3 regions of the Streptomyces sp. CRCS-T-1 genome follow, and region 2 is predicted to be linked to each of the others. Evidence: riboswitches for the same ligand, from Rfam matches in the RefSeq annotation. Region 2 holds a riboswitch; each other region holds the start of a gene.
What was found. Region 2 has a riboswitch for cyclic di-AMP ahead of NNW99_RS13685 (C40 family peptidase). Riboswitches for the same ligand answer to the same signal wherever they lie in the genome.
Positions count from the first base shown of each region.

Region 1: it holds a riboswitch for cyclic di-AMP, as region 2 does, so the genes downstream of both, NNW99_RS14690 (LysM peptidoglycan-binding domain-containing protein) here and NNW99_RS13685 (C40 family peptidase) in region 2, are expected to answer to the same signal.
Region 3: it holds a riboswitch for cyclic di-AMP, as region 2 does, so the genes downstream of both, NNW99_RS22545 (transglycosylase family protein) here and NNW99_RS13685 (C40 family peptidase) in region 2, are expected to answer to the same signal.

Region 1 is NZ_CP101651.1:3,302,689-3,309,528, reverse strand. Features, by position in the region: gene NNW99_RS14710 (polysaccharide deacetylase family protein) at 1-73, opposite strand, end outside; gene NNW99_RS14705 (glycosyltransferase family 2 protein) at 157-1,476, opposite strand; gene NNW99_RS14700 (GNAT family N-acetyltransferase) at 1,555-2,625, opposite strand; gene NNW99_RS14695 (HAD family hydrolase) at 2,812-3,660, shown strand; gene NNW99_RS14690 (LysM peptidoglycan-binding domain-containing protein) at 3,624-4,400, opposite strand; cyclic di-AMP (ydaO/yuaA leader) riboswitch at 4,404-4,579, opposite strand; gene NNW99_RS14685 (polyprenyl synthetase family protein) at 5,086-6,096, shown strand; gene NNW99_RS14680 (outer-membrane lipoprotein carrier protein LolA) at 6,340-6,840, shown strand, end outside.
Region 2 is NZ_CP101651.1:3,102,236-3,109,075, reverse strand. Features, by position in the region: gene NNW99_RS13705 (response regulator transcription factor) at 1-186, shown strand, start outside; gene NNW99_RS13700 (C40 family peptidase) at 255-1,322, opposite strand; gene NNW99_RS13695 (hypothetical protein) at 1,744-2,097, shown strand; gene NNW99_RS13690 (hypothetical protein) at 2,075-3,091, opposite strand; gene NNW99_RS13685 (C40 family peptidase) at 3,169-4,347, opposite strand; cyclic di-AMP (ydaO/yuaA leader) riboswitch at 4,356-4,514, opposite strand; gene pcrA (DNA helicase PcrA) at 4,819-6,840, shown strand, end outside.
Region 3 is NZ_CP101651.1:4,939,085-4,945,924, reverse strand. Features, by position in the region: gene NNW99_RS22565 (Ppx/GppA phosphatase family protein) at 1-75, opposite strand, end outside; gene NNW99_RS22560 (DUF501 domain-containing protein) at 72-602, opposite strand; gene NNW99_RS22555 (septum formation initiator family protein) at 656-1,132, opposite strand; gene eno (phosphopyruvate hydratase) at 1,253-2,533, opposite strand; gene NNW99_RS22545 (transglycosylase family protein) at 2,812-3,513, opposite strand; cyclic di-AMP (ydaO/yuaA leader) riboswitch at 3,518-3,684, opposite strand; gene NNW99_RS22540 (transglycosylase family protein) at 3,913-4,878, opposite strand; gene NNW99_RS22535 (cytochrome P450) at 5,027-6,313, opposite strand; gene NNW99_RS22530 (nucleoside triphosphate pyrophosphohydrolase) at 6,359-6,840, opposite strand, start outside.

The sequences.
Region 1 (6,840 bases), 200 kb from region 2:
AGGCGTCGAGATGGGCCGCGAACTGCTTCGGCGTGACCGTGAACTCGGCGATCCAGTCGGGCGGGTCGTCCATCACGGCGTGGTACAGGAAGACGGGGATGGCCGGGGTCCCCGAGCGCGCTATCGGCCCCTCACCTCGCGTCCGTGCCGACGTCCTCATCTCGCCCTCCGAACCGTCGCGCCGACCGTCGCGCGCAGCGCCCGCCGCGCCCGCACATAGCCGACAGGCCCGTACAGCATCCCCCTGCGCTGCAGCCGCGACAGCCGCCGTGGCCAGGGATGCGTCCGCACGTCGTGGTCACCCGGCGCCCCGCCCTCGTCCGCCCCGCCCCCGTCCGTCTCGCGTACGGCCGTCAGCGTCCGGGCGTGGGCGAGGCCGCGGGGCAGCCGGGCGAGGAACGCCGGCAGCAGCGCGGGCCGGTTCACCAGCACCGCGGTCAGATAGGCCGTGAGCCCGGCGCCGTAGCCGTACGCCTGGGTCTCCAGGTCCCGCCAGGTCTCCCGGTGGTGGTGCCACACCAGTGCGGACGGTGTGTAGCGCAGCCGGTGGCCCTGGGCCAGGACACGGACGAATCCGTAGAGGTCGTCGCCGCCCCGGGCGGCCGTACCGGCACCGGTGGCCGGGTCGAAACCGCCGACGGAACGCAGCACCGCCGTACGGAACGCCATGTTGGCCCCGGAGCCGAACCGCCCCGCCGTGAACGGGAACAGCGGTTCGTCGCCCGGCGGACGCGCCGGGTCGTACGTCCTTGGAGTGAAGCCCTTCGCGAAGCCGCCGTGGCTCTCCAGGAGGACCTGGGCCGGGGTCGTCAGCCGCGCGGGCAGGATCAGCCCGGTGGCGCAGCCCAGTCCGGCGTCGGCGGCGAAGGGCGCGGTCAGCTCGGTCAGCCAGCGCGGGTCGGCGACCACGTCGTCGTCGGTGAAGGCGACCACCTCGCCCCGCACGGCCGCGAGGCCCGCGTTGTGCGCGACCGCGAGGCCGGGCACCCGCTCGCACACGTACCGCACGCGCTCGGCGTACTTCCGCTCGATCAGCTCCCGCGTCTCGTCCGTGACGGGCGCGTTGTCCACGACGACGATCTCGAACCGGGGGTGGTCCTGCGCCAGCAGCGAGTCCAGCGCGCGGGCCAGTTGCCCGGCCCGCTCCCGGGTCGCGACGACGACACTGGTGTACGGAGGCTCACCGGCACACCCGGCGTCCTCGACATCCCCGGCCGCACACTCCGCCCGCGCCCGCGCCTCCAGCACACCCCGTGCGTCCGCCCCCTCCGGCACCCGCCCGAGCAGCGTGCCCACGGGCCGCCCACCCCTGCGGACCAGCACGAACACCTCGCCGTGCGTCACCGGCGGGCTCCCCGGCCCGGGTCTGAGCACCGCCTCGTCACCGTCACCGTCGAGATCCAGCTCAGCGACCTGAACCGCCCCGATGTCCAGGAACCGCCGTATCTCCTCCCGCGCACGCGCCGAACGAGCCATGCGCCCCTCACCCCCCACTCATGTCAGGTACGAAATCGCGTTTCACGTACGAACTCGCCTTCAGGTACGAACTCGTGCTCAGCCACGGCGCAGCCGAGCCGCGCCCTTCAAAGTCCGCGCGGCCAGCGCCGCGAGCCGCGGCCTGCCCCGGACGAAGCTGTGCGCGCGGCGCGCGGGCTCGCGGCTCAGCCAGTGCAGTGCCGCGCCCGCCCCCGGTCGCGTCACCGCGCCCTCGTACACGGGCAGTTCGCCCGTCTTCAGCGCGTCCTTGTACTCCGCCGCGCCCCGCCCGAGGTCGAGCATGCCGATGCCCTCGGCGGCCGCCGCCTCGGCCATGCGCAGATGCAGCACCAGACCCGGCGAGTACTTCGCGAACTCCGGGTCGTAGGCCGGGAACCAGCAGGCCAGGACGGAGGCCGAGCGCAGACCGAAGTGCGCGGCGACGGGCCGCTCTCCGGCGTAGAGCACGGACAGGGTGCCGGCGCACTCAGCTGCCCGGGTCCGGGCCAGCCGCCCCACGAGCCGGGTGATCCACTCCCGGGCGAAGCGGTCCTGCCGGCCCGTCCTGCGGTACTGCGCGGACTTCCACTCCATGAGGGTGCGCAGCGCGGCCGGGTCGCGTTCGTCGAACACGAACCGCGTCTCGCCGGCCTGCCGTCCCAGCCTGCGCTCCTTGGCCAGGGTGGTCTTCAGGAACTTCGGCGACTCGGCGCGCAGCACCGACTCGTACGTCTCGTAGCCCTTCTCCACGTCGATGACGTAGGTGGCGTGCTCCTCGGCCGCGTACCGGACGAACAGCCGCTGCTCGGCCTCCAGGTTGTCGAAGGCGAAGCTCGACACCGAGCAGGCCTTCAGGAGCCGGCCCGCCTCCAGGTCCAGGCCCGGCCGCAGGATCGCCCCCTGCGCGTCCGAGACCCCGAGCCCGATGGCCCGGCCCTGGCCCAACGGCCCTCGCTCGTAGGGCAGGAAACCGACCGGCTCCAGCCCCTCGTACACCACCGCGATCCGTGCCTGCGGCCTCACCAGGCCGACGGCTTCGGTGAACTCCGGTTCCATGAAGGGGTTGCGCGGTGCCTCGGAGGCAGCGCGCAGTGCGCGCCAGCGCTCCTTCTCCCCTTCGCCGAGCTCCCCGGGCCCAGCCACGCGAATGCGCCCACTGCTCAACCTGACCCCCCGATCAAGTCCCCCCTGGACACTTGGAAGGTACCGCCCGAGACGGCCTCGACGGTAGGTAGCGGACCATGTTGTTGCCAACTGGTGCAGAGGCCTTCAACCGGGCAATCGGTGTCCACGGTGCGATGAAACGAAGGGGCGCGCTGTCCGTATTCTCAGATCATGGCCGCACCCATCGCATATTCACTCATCGCCACCGACCTGGACGGGACGCTGCTGCGCGGCGACGACACCCTCTCCGACCGGTCGCTCGCCGCGCTCGCGCGGGTGGCGGACACCGGTGCGCAGCACCTCGTGGTGACGGGCCGGCCGGCGCCGCGGGTGCGACCGCTCCTCGACGACCTGCGCTGCACGGGGCTCGCGGTGTGCGGACAGGGCGCGCAGGTGTACGACGCCGGCGCGGACCGGCTGCTGTGGTCCATCACCCTGGACCGGGAGCTGGCGGAGACCGCGCTCGGCAAGATCGAGGCGGAGGTGGGGCAGGTGTACGCGGCGGTCGACCAGGACGGGGTCGACGGGCTCACGCTCATCGAGCCGGGCTATCTGATGCCGCACCCGACCCTGCCGGCCGTACGGGTCGAGCGGCGCGACGACCTGTGGTGCGAGCCGATCAGCAAGGTGCTGCTGCGCCATCCCCATCTGTCGGACGACGAGTTGGCGGCGACGGCGCGTTCGGTGGTCGGTTCACTGGCGACGGTGACGATGTCGGGGCCCGGCACGGTCGAGCTGCAGCCGTGCGGCGTCACCAAGGCGACGGGCCTGGCGCTTGCCGCCGAGCATCTGGGGCTGCGGCCGGCGGACACCATCGCCTTCGGTGACATGCCCAACGACATCCCGATGTTCGACTGGGCGGCCCACGGCGTCGCGATGGCGAACGCCCATCCCGAACTCAAGGCCGTGGCCGACGAGATCACCCTGTCGAACGAGGACGACGGCATCGCCGTCGTCCTCGAGCGACTGCTGGGCGGGACGGCTCAGTACGGGCCGTTGACGTTGTCGATCGAGCCGTAGCGGTCGGCCGCGTAGTTGCAGGCCGCGGTGATGTTGGCGACCGGGTCGTACGGGTCCCACGACGTGCCGTCCACGTGGTAGGCCTGGAAGGTCGGGTCGATGGTCTGGAGCAGGCCCTTGGACGGGGTGCCCTTGACGGCGTTGGAGTCCCAGTTGTTGATCGCCTGGGGGTTGCCGGACGACTCGCGCATGACGTTGCGGTGGATGCCGTCGTACGACCCCGGAATGCCCTTCTGGCCCATGATGTCCAGCGCCTCGCGGATCCATCCGTCGAGGTTGTCGGCGTAGGTCTTCGCCGAGGCCTGGGTGGCCTTGGCGACGCCACCGGCGGGCTTGGCGGCCGGCTTGGCCGGAGCGGACGACTTGGTCGCCTTCTTCGCGGCGGGCGCCTTCGTCGTCGACACCTTCAGCTTCAGACCCGGGTGGATCACCTTCGGGCTGTCGCCGATGGCGGAGCGGTTGTCCTTGTAGAGCTTCTTCCAGCCGCCCGCGACGTCGTACTTGTCCGCGATGCGGTAGAGCGTGTCGCCCTTGGCCACGGTGTACGTGAGCGACTTGGGCTGGACCGCCTGGGGCAGGGACTGCGCGACGGCGGGTGCGCTCTGCGGCGCCTCGGTGGCGCTCGCGTAGGTGGCTCCGAGGAGCGGGAGGGTGAGGGCCGCTCCGCCGGTGCCGGCGATCGCGACACCTCGGGAGAGCGGGTTGGTTCTGGGGCGACGGTGCTTGCCTCGTCCGGCCATGGCGATATTCCTCTCCGGCGCCTGCGAGGTGAGCTGTCGGGTTCGGGCCGGGAGGTGCCCGGCCGCGTACGGCGATGTACTGCCGTGCGCGGCTTCACCCCGAGCCGTGCCGCTGTGCGGACCGGCGACTTACCTGGGTCCCCCGCTCCTGCCCTGCGTGAGTGAGTCGGTTTGTGTGTGGGGGTCCGGGCGGCGGCAGGATTCGGCGTCCGCCGGACAGGGCGGGAACGTATGCGAGAGCACATGTCGGGAACAAGCATGGGAATCACATATCGCGCGGTTGACCTTGGTCGGGGGTGTTTGGTCCGCTTGATCCTTTGCGAGAGTCAAGGCTCAACTGGCGTTCGGCTGAAGGAGGTACGGGTCGATGCCGGGGTGGCGCGACACAGGGGTTAACGTGATTCAACTCACTGATCACGAGCCTGTGGGGCAATTCCCGTCAAAGGGAATTTGCGCAATCGTCACGGCAAATCGTGCATATCTCACTACCTCCCGGTAAGTCGATAAATGTCTGTTCTTATGAGCTGATCGAAAACATAACGGTCGTGATCAGATACCACCCGGCCTGTAACCATGGGCGCTGGCGGTGATCGAAACGTGACCGGATACGCTGACTCGAGTGATGGCAGCGACCTATCGACAATCCGCGTAATCACCGGCAGACACAGCAGACAGGAGACCCCTCGTGACCGACGTCGGGCCGTTCGGGCTGAGCGTGCGGGACCAGGCTCTGGAAGCCGATGTCCAGGCCGGGTTGGCGGCTGTCGAGGAAGGCTTGTTCGAGGCCACCAAGAGCGAGGTGCCCTTCATCACGGAGGCCGCCCAGCACCTGGTGCGGGCCGGCGGCAAGCGGTTCCGTCCGCTGCTCGTGATGCTCTCCGCCCAGTTCGGTGACCGCTACGCGCCCGGGATCGTGCCCTCGGCCGTCGTCGTGGAGCTCACCCACCTCGCCACGCTGTACCACGACGACGTGATGGACGAGGCGACGGTGCGCCGCGGGGTGGCGAGCGCGAACACCCGCTGGGACAACTCCGTCGCGGTCCTCACCGGCGACTTCCTCTTCGCCCGCGCCTCGCACACCCTGGCCGACCTCGGCCCGGAGGCGGTGCGGGTGCAGGCCGAGGCGTTCGAACGGCTGGTGACCGGCCAGATCCTGGAGACGGCCGGACCGCAGGACGGCCGCGACCCCGTCGAGCACTACCTCGACGTGCTGGGCGGCAAGACCGGTTCGCTGGTGGCGGTGTCGTGCCGGTTCGGCGCGATGATGTCCGGCGCCGACGAGACCACCGTGGACGTCCTCACGCAGTACGGCGAGCGCCTCGGCGTCGCCTTCCAGCTCGCGGACGACGTCCTGGACATCGCCTCCGACTCCCACGAGTCCGGCAAGACGCCCGGTACCGATCTGCGCGAGGGCATCCCCACCATGCCGGTGCTGCGGCTGCGTGAGCGGGCGGCCCGGCTCGGCCTCGCGGACGACATCGCCCTGTGCGAGCTGCTGGACTCCGACCTCACCGACGACGAACGGCACGCCGAGGCCCTGCGCCTGCTGCGCGCCCACCCGGCGCTGGAACAGGCCCGGAAGGACACCGTCCGCTACGCCCAGGACGCCCGCTCCGCGTTGGCCCCCCTGCCCGAGTGCGCCGCGAAGACGGCACTCGTGGAGCTGTGCGACGCGGTGGTGCACCGGGCGGGCTAGCCCCGAAGCGGCGCCCGAACCGGCCCCCGTCCCCTACGGGTCGGGGGAGGAGCCGGTCCTCCGTGTCATACCCCAGCAGTACGTGGAGTTGAGTCCGGGGTCTGACGTATTTCCCTGGCCGATTTGGTCAGATGAACACCAGGGAAAACACCACTCCTCACCTGTTCGGGTGAGAATGGCGGCTCAGGGACGAGTGCGTGGACGACACGGACAGCCGCCGCCGACCACGGAGGTAGGGCACACATGGCACCGTACGCATCCGACGACAGCACGACCGCCGGGGAGGTCGACGAGCGGCGTTCCGGACGGCGCAAGGCCGCGCGGTACGTCGTACCGGTCACGGTGATGGGGGTGGCGGCCGCGACGATCGGGCTGGTCCCCGCGCTCGCCGACTCCGGGGACCCCGACCTCCCGAAGATCACCGCACAGCAGCTCATCGAGAAGATCGCCAAGTCGGACGTCCAGCAGCTGTCCGGCACCGTGAAGATCAGCACGGACCTCGGGCTGCCGGACCTCGGCGGGCTGGAGAGCAGCCTGATGTCCGGTGCCGCGGGCCGGGGCGAGGGCGGCTCCTCCGCCGACCCGACCGCCAAGCTCACCGAACTGGCCTCCGGCACGCACACCCTGCGCGTCGCGGCCGACGGCCCGGACAAGCAGAAGCTGTCGCTGCTGGAGAACGCCGCCGAGTACAGCATCGTCCACAACGGCAAGGACGTCTGGGCCTACGACAGCAAGTCGAACGAG
Region 2 (6,840 bases):
CTGACGCAGCGCGAGCGCGAGGTGCTGCGGCTCATCGCCCGGGGGTACGCGTACAAGGAGATAGCCAAGCAGCTGTTCATCTCCGTGAAGACGGTCGAGTCGCATGTCTCGGCGGTCCTGCGCAAGCTCCAGCTCTCCAACCGGCACGAGCTGACCAGGTGGGCCACGGCGCGACGGCTGGTGTGACCCGGCGACCGGGTCGGCCTGCGCCGTCGCGGTCCACCCTGCCCGTAGGTCCCGTGCCGGACCACCCGTCAGACCACCCGTGTCGCCCCCGCGTACGGCATCTCGTCGAGCGGGGCGACCCGTACCGGGGCCGATGAGTTGGGGGCGTGGATCATCTGGCCGTTGCCCACGTAGATACCGACGTGGCTGATACCGGCGTAGTAGAAGACCAGGTCACCGGGGAGGAGTTCGGAACGGGAGACGCGGCGGCCGGCGGCGATCTGGGAGTACGTCGTGCGGGGCAGTGCGACGCCCGCGGAGCGGTACGCGGCCTGGACGAGGCCCGAGCAGTCGAAGGCGTCCGGGCCGGTCGCGCCCCAGACGTAGGGGCTGCCGAGCTTCTGGTAGGCGTAGGAGACGGCGGCGGCAGCGCGGGCGTTGGGCGCCTGCGAGGCGGCGGAACCGGGGGCCGCCAGGGTGTCCCGGAGGCCCGTCGAGGAGCGGGAGGCGCGGTCCGTGCCGGGCCCTTCGCCCAGGCCGGCACGTTCCTGCGGGGTGAGCCGGGACAGCAGCTGCCGTGCGGAGCCCAGCTTGCCGGTGATCGTCTTCTTGTGCCGCTTCAGCTCCGTCTGCCGCGACTTCAGGGACGTCAGCTCGATGTGGGCGGCCCCGCGCAGCTGCTCGATCTCCCGGAGCTGCTTGCGGACACCCGCGACGGCGGACTTCTGCCGGTTGCCGGCCCGCTCCACGAACTCGGCGTTCTCGAGGTACCGGTCGGGGTCGTCGGACAGGGCGAGCCGGAGGGCGGGGTCGATGCCGCCGTCCCGGTACTGCGCGGCGGCGAGGGAGCCCAGGGCGTCGCGGGCCGAGTTGAGCCGTTCCTCCTTGCGGGCCGCCTGGTCCTGGAGCTTCCTGATCCGCTCTCCGGCGGCGTCGGCCTTCTCCTTCGCCCTGTTGTACTTCTCGGTGGCGACCTCCGCCTCCTGGTACAGCTTGTCCACCTCGGCCTTGACCTGGCCGGGGGTGAGCTGCGGTTCGGCGTGTCCGGTTCCGTCGAAGCCCGTCGCGGTCGCCGCGCCGGCGAGCGCGATCGTGGCGGCCGTACGGGCCGTGTTGCCGCTCGCGGTGCGCTGTCGGGGCTTGCGGTGCGCTGCCACCTGGGGTGCCACGTCCTTTCCTGCGACCGCCGGGCGTGCGACGACCGCAGTGGGGAGCGGACGGGCGGCCTGCGCGTCCGGCGACGGCCCGCACAGGGGAAGCGGGCCGCCGCCGGACCTTCTGGCGGTGGTGCCCGACTGCCGCCCCTGGCCCGGGCGGCGGTGGGGAGCCGGTCACCTGGGGCAGGACGCTAAACCTCGCCATGGCGGGCCCGTGGCCGGTGCGCGGAACTGTCCCGAGAGGACCGGCGGTGACCGTATGCGACCGTGATCCCGCCCCGGCGCCGTCGTCTTCACTCAGCGTGATGACCGATGCGTCGATTTCCCGGGCGAGTGCCAGTGATCGGGTGCTATGGGGCGCATATATGCATCGGTGGGCCGGTGCCGGGCGGATCGGACCCCCTGATTAGGCTCCGGCCTCATGGACGTTCTCATCCACCTCTTCGTCGGTCTCCACATCATCGGCATCGCCTCGCTCCTGGGCGGCTTTCTCACCCAGATGAAGGCGATGGGCGAGGGCACCGCCCGCTACACCCCGGCGATGCTGCACGGCGCGCTGACGATGCTGGTCACCGGTGTGATCCTGATCGGCCTCAACCAGGCCGACGACCAGTCCGTGAACAACATCAAGATAGGTGTGAAGCTGGCCCTGCTGATCGTGATCCTCGGCCTGGTCTATGTGAAACGGGACGACGAGAAGGTGGACAAGGGCCTGTTCGGCCTGGTCGGGCTGCTGACCACGGCGAACGTCTTCATCGCCGTGCTCTGGACCTGACCCGCCGGCCGGGCCGGGCACCGGACCGGGCCGCGGCGGCCGTCAGGGCGGCGGCCACCAGCCACGCGGCGATGGCGATCCACAACAGTGCCTCCCCGAAACCGTCGAGCCAGGAGACGTCGAGGGCGACGGCGACGCCCAGTGCCGCCGTCCCCGTCGTGGCCCAGGTGAACACGGTCGCCCAGCGGCGGACGTCATCACGGGGCCGGGGCCACAGGAACTCGGCGGCGAGCAGGACGGCGTAACAGACCAGCGCGAGCACGAGCAGGGCGACGGTCATATTGCGCAGGACGTCCCGGTCGTCCACGTTCCACAGGTACAGACGCACGCTGTCGGCGCTGATCAGCAGCGCCCCGGCGAGCGCCGAGAGGGCGAGGGCCCCGCCCGCGAGCCAGTGATCGCCGGTGCCCTCGGCCACCTGCCGCACATCGAAACGGACCAGGGCGAAGACGTACAGCACCAGCCCCAGCCAGAACAGCACCAGCGCCGCGTGCGCGAGCCACGCCTCCGACTCGGCCGCGGCCAGCGTGGCACCGAGCACGGCGAGCCCCTGGGTGGCCATGCAGCGCGCGAACACCGTCCCGGGCCTGCGCCGCTGCTCGCCCTGCGGGACGAGGACGAGCGGCACCGGCCAGAGCAGCACGGCGAGCACCAGCAGCGTCACGGCCAGAGCCTGCGAGCCCGCCGCCGAGAAGGCGGTCCCGAGGACAGCGGTCGCCGCCACGGTGGTGAGGGCCGTCGTCGTCACGCTCTCGAGGACGCCCGGCCTGCGGATGTACGCCCGCCACCTCGTCCCGGCCCGCAGCAGCCGCAGGGTGAAGTCCGCGGCGAACAGCAGCCAGGCCGCGCAGGCGAGAGCGAGGGCGATGAGCGAGAGGACCTCGTACCCCGCCAGATCCAGACCGACCGACAGGGTGCCGGTCGCCAGCACGGCGGCACTGGCCGCCGGGGCACGCCGCGCCCACCAGGCGACGGAGGGGGAGGTCGCGGGCATGGGCCCGATGCTAGGTAGGCCCCGCGCGCGTTACGGGCAGGCCACGCGCGCGGGGTCCCAAAAACCTGCGAGACCCGTCAGGCCGGACGCACCACGCTGTGGATCGACGACTCGCCGTCGTAGTAGATCGACTCCTCGCGCACGTACGTGCCGGGCTTCGGAGCGTGGATCATCATGCCGTTGCCGATGTAGATACCCACGTGGGTGACATCGTCGTAGAAGAAGACCAGGTCACCGGGCTGTGCGTCGGCCAGGGGGACCGTGGTGCCGGCGTTGACCTGGTCGTACGTCGTGCGCGGCAGGGTCACCCCGGCGGCCTTCCAGGCGGCCTGGGTGATGCCGGAGCAGTCGTAGGAGCCAGGGCCGGTGGCGCCCCAGACGTACGGCTTGCCGATCTGGGCGCGGGCGAAGGCGAGCGCCTTGTCGGCCTTGGTGGCGTACGAGGAGTCGGGCGCGGTGGACGACGACCCCGAGGACGAACCCGCCGAGGAGGAGCCGCCGCCCTGCTGCTGGGCGGCCTCCTGCTCCTGCTCCCGCTCCTTCTGCTGCTCGGCCTGCTGCCGGGCCAGCTCGGCGGCCTTGCGGGCCGCCTCCTGCTGCTTCTCCTTCTCGATCGCCGCGAGCCGCGCCTTCTCCTCGGCGGTCAGCTTCGACAGCAACTCGCGCGCGTCCGCGAGCTTCCGCTGGACGGTGGCCTTGGCCGTCTTCAGGTCGCCCTGCGACTCGGTGAGCGTCTCGAGGCTCTCGGCGGCCTCCTGACGCTTCTCCATCGTCTCTGACTGCTGAGTGATGTAGTCGTCGACCGCCACTTTCTGACGGCCGGTCATCCGGTCCATCAGCTGGGTCTGGTCGAAGTAGTCCTGCGGGGTGTCCGCGAGCAGGAACGTCGCCGTGTCCGGGGCGGAGGCGCCGGTGCGGTACTGGGCGGCGGCGAAGGTGCCCAGCTCCTCCCGCGCCTCGTTCAGCTTCTCGGTGCGCTGGGCGACGTCGTCGAGGAGGGTGTCGACGCGCTTGCGCTGCTTGGCGGTCTTCTCCTTCGCCCCGTTGTACTTCTCGGTCGCGGACCCGGCCTGGCGGTAGAGGTCGTCGACCTTCTTCTCGACTTCCTCCAGGCTGGGCTTGTCGTCGGCCTCGGGGGCGGCGTTGGCCGACTGGGACAGCAGGGCCACGGAGGTGAGGGCCGCCGTTGCGAGGGCGGGGGTCCGTATGCCTGCCACGCGCGAACCCGTAGGACGCGACTTGCGGTGCGACGCCAAGGGAGGCGACTCCTTCCATGCTCCGCCTACCGGGTTAGCTGTCGGGTTCGGGCGGGTGCTTCGGAAGGGTTGCCCTACGGCCTTCTCCGGAAAGGGAGTCGGGCCGATTCACCCCGGGGTCTCGGTTGGGTCCCCGGCTCTGGCTGCCGCTGCGGCACGCCGGACTCGGCGGAGGCCACGCGGCCCGGCGAGGTTCGCCGGTGGGGGTCGTGTGGCCTCCTCGCACGGTAGCCAACTCGTGTGGCCCTTGTGAAGGTTGATGGGTGATATGCCCGATACATTTCCGTGACCTTACTCATGAGCGTCGCCGAGAGTGATCAATCGGGGGAGGTCGGTCATCATTCGTCCGCAATTGTGGAGGCCATAGCGGCCTGTGATCACCCGGACCTGGAGGGTGACGGGGGGGTGCTTTCGGCGATGTTCTCAGGGCGGCGGCGGGCTGTCAGTGGGGCGCCCTAGACTCGGAGAGCGATGAGCAGCCTCTTTGACGACAGCTTCCTGGCGGACCTCCAGGCCCAGCGGGGCCCCGCGGACGAGCCCCCGCCGCCGCCCGAGGACGATCACGGACCGGAGCCGGTCCCGGACGATCTGTTCGGCGGGAAGTTCGACGTGCCGCCGGACCGCGACGCCTACTACCGGGGCGGCGCCGCGCGCCCGCCGGTGGACGCCGCCGCGCTCCTGGAGGGGCTGAACGACAACCAGCGCGCCGCCGTCACCCACTCCGGCTCCCCGCTGCTCATCGTCGCCGGCGCCGGCTCCGGCAAGACCCGCGTGCTCACGCACCGCATCGCCCACCTGCTCGCCGAGCGGGACGTCCACCCGGGCCAGATCCTCGCCATCACCTTCACCAACAAGGCCGCCGGCGAGATGAAGGAGCGCGTCGAACAACTCGTCGGCCCGCGCGCGAACGCCATGTGGGTGATGACGTTCCACAGCGCCTGCGTGCGCATCCTGCGCCGGGAGAGCAAGAAGCTCGGCTTCACCTCGAGCTTCTCGATCTACGACGCCGCCGACTCCAAGCGCCTGATGGCCCTGGTCTGCCGCGACCTGGACCTCGACCCCAAGCGCTTCCCGCCGAAGTCCTTCAGCGCCAAGATCAGCAACCTGAAGAACGAGCTGATCGACGAGGAGGATTTCGCCGCCCAGGCCGCCGACGGCTTCGAGAAGACCCTCGCCCAGGCCTACGCGATGTACCAGTCACGGCTGCGCGAGGCGAACGCCCTCGACTTCGACGACCTGATCATGACGACGGTCAACCTGCTGCGCGCCTTCCCGGACGTCGCCGAGCACTACCACCGCCGCTTCCGCCATGTGCTGGTGGACGAGTACCAGGACACCAACCACGCCCAGTACTCCCTCGTCCGGGAGCTCGTGGGCACCTCCGAGCACCCCGTCGACGTACCGCCCAGCGCGGACGACCTGCCGCCCGCCGAGCTGTGCGTGGTGGGCGACGCCGACCAGTCGATCTACGCCTTCCGCGGCGCGACGATCCGCAACATCCTCCAGTTCGAGGAGGACTACCCGGACGCGACGACGATCCTCCTGGAGCAGAACTACCGCTCCACACAGACGATCCTGACCGCGGCCAACGCGGTCATCGAGCGCAACGAGTCCCGCCGCCCCAAGAACCTGTGGACCAACGCGGGCACGGGCGCGCGGATCACCGGCTACGTCGCCGACACCGAGCACGACGAGGCGCAGTTCGTCGCCGACGAGATAGACCGTCTCACCGACGCGGGCGAGGCGAAGGCGGGCGATGTCGCCGTCTTCTACCGCACCAACGCCCAGTCCCGTGTCTTCGAAGAGATCTTCATCCGCGTCGGCCTGCCCTACAAGGTCGTCGGCGGCGTCCGCTTCTACGAGCGCAAGGAGGTCCGGGACGTCCTGGCCTACCTGCGCGTCCTGGCCAACCCGGAGGACTCGGTGCCGCTGCGCCGGATCCTCAACGTCCCCAAGCGGGGCATCGGCGACCGCGCAGAGGCGATGATCGACGCCCTCTCCCAGCGCGAGAAGATCAGCTTCCCGCAGGCGCTGAAGCGCGTCGACGAGGCGTACGGCATGGCCGCGCGCTCCACCAACGCCGTCAAGCGGTTCAACACGCTGATGGAGGACCTCCGTACGGTCGTCGAGTCCGGCGCCGGCCCCGCCACCGTGCTGGAGGCGATCCTGGACCGTACCGGGTACCTCGCCGAACTGCAGGCCTCCACCGACCCGCAGGACGAGACCCGGATCGAGAACCTCCAGGAACTCGCCGCCGTCGCCATGGAGTTCGAGCAGGAGCGCGCCGAGGACGAGCAGGGAACGCTGGCCGACTTCCTTGAGAAGGTCGCGCTGGTCGCCGACTCCGACCAGATCCCCGACGAGGAGGACGGCGACGGCGTCATCACCCTGATGACCCTGCACACCGCCAAGGGCCTGGAGTTCCCGGTCGTCTTCCTGACCGGCATGGAGGACGGCGTCTTCCCGCACATGCGCGCCCTCGGCCAGACCAAG
Region 3 (6,840 bases), 1.8 Mb from region 2:
GGTGGCAGGGTCGGCGTCCGCGACCAGGAGCCGGATGGAGTTCGTACCGCAGTCCACGGCGGCGACACGGGTCACTGCGTGGCCTCCTCGGCGTTCGTCACGCACGGGCCCTTGCGCCACCACTCCGGCAGCATCTCGATGGCCTCGTCCCCGAGCGGGTTCACCCCGGGCCCGGCGGCCAGCGAGTGGCCCACGAGCACGTGCAGGCACTTCACCCGGTCCGGCATGCCGCCCGCGCTCGGGAAGTTCTTCAGCTCCTCGATCTCGTCGCGCCGCCGGATGTAGTCCTCGTGCGCCGCCCGGTACGCCGCCGCCAGCTCGGGGTCCGAGGCCAGCCGCTCGGTCATCTCCTTCATCACGCCGTTCGCCTCCAGCGTGCCGATGGCCGAGGCGGCGCGCGGGCACGTCAGGTAGTACAGCGTCGGGAACGGCGTCCCGTCCGGCAGCCGAGGTGCCGTCTCGACGACGTCGGGCTGCCCGCACGGGCACCGGTGCGCGATCGCGCGCAGACCGCGCGGGGGCCGACCGAGCTGCTGCTTGAAGGCCTCGACGTCCGCGTCGGTGGGCTCGGTGCGCGGGGTGGTCGGCGGGGGCGTTTCCATGACTGTCTTCAGGCTGTCTTTCTTTGAGTCAGATATCTGGCTGGGATCCGGGTTCACCGGTCGGAGGCGTCGGACTTGTCGACGCCGTCCCACACATTGGCGTACCAGGGGCGGTCGGCCGTCCCGAGCACGGCGTGCGACTGCCGCGCCACGTGCGGGTCGACGACGATGAATCCCGTCTCCCCCGGCATGACGTAGTGCAACCGCTGCCGGATCTGCTGTTCCGCGTACGCGTCGTCCTGCCAGCGCGCCTTCTGGTCGCGCAGCCGTTCGACGCGCTGCCGGGCCTGCTGCTGTTCGCGCTGGAGGTCGTCGATCTCGGCGCGCTGGGAGACGTACTCCCGCATCGGGTAGGCGAGCGCCACGATCAGCGTGCACATCACCAGGGCGAGCAGCGCGGCCCGGCCGGTCAGCCGGGAGCGGCGGGCCTGGCGCCGGGTCTGGGAACGGTAGACCCGGGCCGCGGTCTGCTCGCCGAGCAGCCGGATCCTGGTCGCGGTGGAGAAACGGTCCCGGTCCTTCACGGCCATGGTCTCCCCGCTCTCCCGCTCCACCGTCCGACGCGCGTACGTCCCCGGACACGGTACGGGACCGAGTACGGGGACGTACGTACGACTGGCTCAGGGTTGACCCTTAACGGGTCAGCCCGGTCAGCCCTTGAAGCGCGGGAAGGCGCTGCGGCCGGCGTAGACCGCCGCGTCGTCGAGGATCTCCTCGATGCGCAGGAGCTGGTTGTACTTGGCGACGCGCTCGGAGCGGGCCGGGGCGCCGGTCTTGATCTGGCCGCAGTTGGTGGCGACGGCCAGGTCGGCGATGGTGACGTCCTCGGTCTCGCCGGAGCGGTGGGACATCATGCACTTGAAGCCGTTGCGCTGGGCCAGCTCGACGGCGTCCAGGGTCTCGGTCAGCGAGCCGATCTGGTTGACCTTGACCAGCAGGGCGTTGGCGGCGTTCTCGTCGATGCCGCGGGCCAGGCGCTCGGGGTTGGTGACGAACAGGTCGTCGCCGACGAGCTGGACCTTGTCACCGAGCTTCTCGGTGATGGTCTTCCAGCCCTCCCAGTCGTCCTCGAACAGCGGGTCCTCGATGGAGACGAGCGGGTACGCGTCGACGAGCTCGGCGTAGTACTCGGTCATCTCGGCGGCGGAGCGGGTCTTGCCCTCGAAGGTGTAGGCGCCGTCCTTGTAGAACTCGGACGCGGCCACGTCGAGGGCGAGGGCGATCTGCTCGCCGGGGGTGTAGCCGGCCTCCTTGATCGCCTCGAGGATGAGGTCGAGGGCCTCGCGGTTGGAGCCGAGGTTCGGGGCGAAGCCGCCCTCGTCGCCGAGGCCGGTGGCCAGGCCCTTGCTCTTCAGGACCTTCTTCAGCGTGTGGTAGACCTCGGCGCCCCAGCGCAGGGCCTCGGAGAAGGACTCCGCGCCGATCGGGGCGATCATGAACTCCTGGATGTCCACGTTGGAGTCGGCGTGCGAGCCGCCGTTCAGGATGTTCATCATCGGAACGGGCAGCAGGTGCGCGTTCGGGCCGCCCAGGTAGCGGAACAGCGGCAGGTCGCTGGCCTCGGAGGCGGCGTGGGCGACGGCGAGGGAGACGCCGAGGATGGCGTTGGCGCCGAGGGAGCCCTTGTTGTCGGTGGCGTCCAGGTCGAACATGGCCTGGTCGATCAGGCGCTGCTCGGTGGCGTCGTAGCCGACGAGCTCCGGGCCGATCTGCTCGATGACCGCGAGGACGGCCTTCTCCACACCCTTGCCGAGGTAGCGGTTCGAGTCGCCGTCACGCAGCTCGATGGCCTCGAAGGCGCCCGTGGAGGCGCCGGACGGGACGGCGGCACGACCGGTGCTGCCGTCGTCGAGGCCGACCTCGACCTCGACCGTGGGGTTGCCTCGGGAGTCCAGGATTTCCCGGGCTACGACGACGTCGATGGACGGCACGAGCATCTCCTTCTTATGTGACGCGGGTACGCGGGTCACGTGGACCCGGCGAGGTGCGGGCCGTGGTGGCTCGCGACATGAGCCTAACCGGCTCGGGCCGATCGGCCACCGGGTCGCCCACCCCATGGACAGAACCGAGAGTAAATTGTTTCCGAACGGAACAAAGACGATCGTGGAAAAGACCGGCAGTGACGCCCGGCGGAAATGACCCCGCCCCGGCGCGTACGGGGGAACACGCGCCGGGGCGGGGAGCCCGTGGGGACGGGGAGGGCCGCTGCTTACTTCAGGTGCAGCTGCTGGCCCGGGTAGATGAGGTTGGCGTCCTCGACGATGTCCTTGTTCAGCTGGAACAGCTTCTCCCAGCCGCCCTCGACCTTCTTGTCGGCCGCGATCGAGCTCAGGGTGTCGCCCTTGACGACCTTGTACTCGCCGTCGCCCTTCTTGACCTTCTTGCCGGTCGGGGTGGTGACGGTCTTCTTCGCGGCCGGGCGCTCGTCGGAGCGGGAGGCCGGCTGCTGGGTGTCGCGGGACTCGGTGCTCTGCTGGCTCTGCTCGCTCTGCTGCGAGGAGCTGCCGGAGTCGTCCGAGGAGGAGGAGCCACCGCCACTGGCGTTCGACAGGCCCTTGCCGCAGACCGGCCAGGCACCCTTGCCCTGACCCGCGAGGACCTTCTCGCCGATCTCGATCTGCTGCTCCTTGGTGGCCTGGTCGGCGGTGGCGGCGTACTTGGTGCCGCCGTAGCCGGACCAGGTGGAGGCGGAGAACTGCAGACCGCCGTAGTAGCCGTTGCCGGTGTTGATGGACCAGTTGCCGCCGGCCTCGCACTGGGCGACGGCGTCCCACTCGGAGGCGGTGGCGGCGGAAGCGCCGCCGGCGGCCATCAGCGGGGCGGCGACAGCGGCGCCGGTGACACCGGCGACGGCGATGGCACGGCTGGCCTTGGACGGACGACGGTGCTTGCCCTTGCTGGAAAACAGCATGGAAGGATCCCCTCACCGACGCCTGCGAGGTGAGCTGTCGGGTTCGGGCCGGTTGAGTTGCCCGGCCGCGCCCCTCCCGGGACACGGCTTCACCCCAAGCCCTTCCGGCACAACCGGCCGGTCGGGCACCTACCTTGGGTCCCCCGCTCCTGCCTACGGCGCTTGACGCGACGACTGTTCCCGTACGGCCGCTGGCAGGATTCGGCGTTGCGGCAGCCGGGGCTCGTGGTGACGAGCGGTCCCGACCGTAGCCACGCGATCCGCCGAATTTCAAAGACGATCAGGGCTTCTGAGATCTATCTCTCACGGGCATCAAACGGGACATTAGCCGCGAAACATGACGCGAACTCGCGCTGTTTCGGGGCGACTTCCGCCCCCGTTTCCGCACTGCCCGAACCGCTACTTCTCGTCCGCTTCGCCCTCGACCGTGAGCTTCTGACCGGGGCGGATGAGGTCCGGGTCGGTACCGACGGCCTTCTTGTTGCCGTCGTAGAGCTCGTGCCATCCGCCGCTGATGTCAAGGGAGTCGGCGATGGACCAGAGGCTGTCGCCGATCCCCACGATGTAGGCACCCTCGGACGAGTCGCCGGAGCCCTCCTCGCCGCGGTCGTCGCGCGAGGCGTGACGCCCCGTGGAGTCGTCCGTACGACCCTCGGGCGCCTGGGTCTCGTCGGCACTGGGGCCGCGGTGGCGGCCGGAGCCGCTGTCGGTCGGCGCCGAGGAATCGTCGCTCTGCCGCGAGTTGTCGGACTTGTCACTCTCGCGCGTGGCGGACGGGGAGCTCTCGGGCTCCTGGTCCTGCGAGTCGGAGTCCTTGGAGTCGGGCGACTTGTCGGACTTGGAGGATTCGTCCTTCGAGTCCGACGACTCGTCAGAAGACGGCGAGCCGGACGGGGACGACGAAGGCGAGGACCCGAGGGAGTCGAGCAATCCGGATGAATCCGACGAACCGGATGAGTCGGATGAGCCGTCCGAGTCGGAGGACTTCTTGTCCTGCTCCAGACCGGACAGCAGCCCGCAGGTGCGCCAGGCACCGGCCCCCTGCTCGGCCAGGATTCTCTCGGCCACGGCTATCTGCTGGGAACGGCTGGCCAGGTCGGCGCTCGGGGCGTAGTCGAGGCCGCCGTGACCCTCCCAGTCCTCCTGCGACAACTGCAGGCCGCCGAAGTATCCGTTGCCGCTGTTCTGGCTCCAGGCGCCGCCGGTCTCGCAGTCCGCGACCCGGTCCCAGGTCGTGGCGTCGGCCGCGCTGGCGCCGGAGGCTCCGAGGAGCGGGATCGCGATGGCGGAGCCGGTCACTCCGGCCGCGAGGAGGAGAGCCGGAGCCTGGCGGGGGCGACGGTGCCGACCGTTCCCGGAGAGCATACGGAGACCTTTCGCGAAGACAGCAGTGACCGGCGCGAAGCCGGTTTTCCCGGGCCGCGCTGATGATGGGTGAACGTATAGGCAGACGATCACTTGTCACAAGTTAATGCCGCGTAGATCACGTGAAGATCACAGGACTGACGGCGTGTCACCTTTGCGCGGGCGTGGACCCCACCGGTGCGGGCGTGAACTCAACCGGCAGCGTCCGCAGCCCCCGCATGATCAGGCCGCCGCGCCACCTCAGCTCGGCCGGTTCGGCCGCGAGCCTCAGGTCCGGGAGGCGGGTGAGGAGCGTGGCGAGGGCGGTCTGGCCCTCCAGACGGGCGAGCGGGGCGCCGAGGCAGTAGTGGATGCCGTGGCCGTATCCGAGGTGCTGGTTGTCGCGGCGGGAGAGGTCGAGCACGTCCGGATCGGCGAACCGCTCCGGGTCCCGGTCCGCGGCGGCCAGGACGACGAGGACCGGGTCGCCGGCCTCGATGCGCTGCCCGCCGATGGTGAGCGGCTGCGTGGCGAAGCGCCAGGTGGCGAGCTCGACGGGGCCGTCGAAACGCAGGAGTTCCTCGACGCCCGTCTCCAGGAGGCCGGTCTCCCCCGCGGCGAGGGAGGCCTGGAGCCGGGTGCGCTGCTCGGGGTGGGTGAGCAGGGCGTAGGTGCCGTTTCCGATCAGGTTCACGGTTGTCTCGAAACCGGCGAACAGCAGGATGAAGGCCATGGCGGCGGCCTCGTTCTCGGTGAGGTGCTCGCCGTGGTCGGAGGCCCGGATGAGACCGGAGATGAGATCCTCGCCGGGGGCGGGTTCGGCGGGGAGCGCCTCCCGCTTACGGTGGATCAGGTCGGCGAGGTAGCCCCGCATCTTCTTCACCGACCGCGCCACGCCGCCCCGGGGGCCGCCCTGGTGACGGATCATCATGCCCGCCCAGTCCCGGAAGTCGTCCTGGTCCTCGCGGGGGACGCCGAGCAGGTCGCAGATGGCGTAGATGGGGAGCGGGAAGGCGAACTCGTGGATCAGGTCGGCGGACCCCTGCTGCGCGAACCCGTCGATGAGACCGTCGGTCAGCTCCTGCACCCGCTGCTCGAACTCGGCGACCCGGCGGGGTGTGAACGCCTTGGACACCAGCCGCCGCAGCCGGGTGTGGTCCGGCGGATCGATGTTGAGCAGATGCGTCATCAACTCGGCCTTGCGCTCACCCGGGATACCCGTCTTGCCCTTGGCGTGCGCGGGTTCGCGGTGATGCGCCGGGTTCTTGGAGAGCCGGTTGTCGGCGAGGGTCTGCTTGGCATCGGCGTACCGCGTGACCAGCCAGGCCTCGACGCCGCTGGGGAGCTTGGTCCGGTGCACGGGGGCGTGCTCACGGAGCCAGGCGTAGGCGGGGTAGGGGTCGGTGGCGAACTCCCACGAGAACAGTTCCGGCACCCCGGGCACTTCATGTCGCATGCCATGACCCTACGCAGCGATCGGAGCGCCTCACGGCCGCTGCCCTCAGCCCTCGCTCTCCCTGATCGCGTCCCGGTAGGCGCGGGCCGCCGCTCTCAGGGCCGCTTCCGGGTCCACGCCCTCCGACTCGGCGCGGACCGCCAGGGCGAGGAGGTCGTAGCCGATGCCTTCGACGGGTGGGAGGGGTATGTCCAGGTTCGCTGTGCGGGCCCGGGAGGCCAGCTTGGCGGCGAGGGCCAGGCCGGGCTGGCCGAGGGGGATGCCCTCGGTGACGGAGGTGCGCTGCTTCTCGACCGCCTTGGTGCGCAGCCAGTGCGCCTTGACCTCCTCGGGGGTGGTGGCCGTCTCGTCGCCGAAGACATGCGGGTGGCGGTGGATCAGCTTGGCGACGATGCCGCCGGCGACGTCGTCGATGGAGAAGGGGGACTCCAGGTCCTCTTCCGCGATGCGGGCGTGGAAGACCACCTGGAGGAGGACGTCGCCGAGCTCCTCGCGCAGTTCGTCGCGGTCGCCCTCCTCGATCGCCT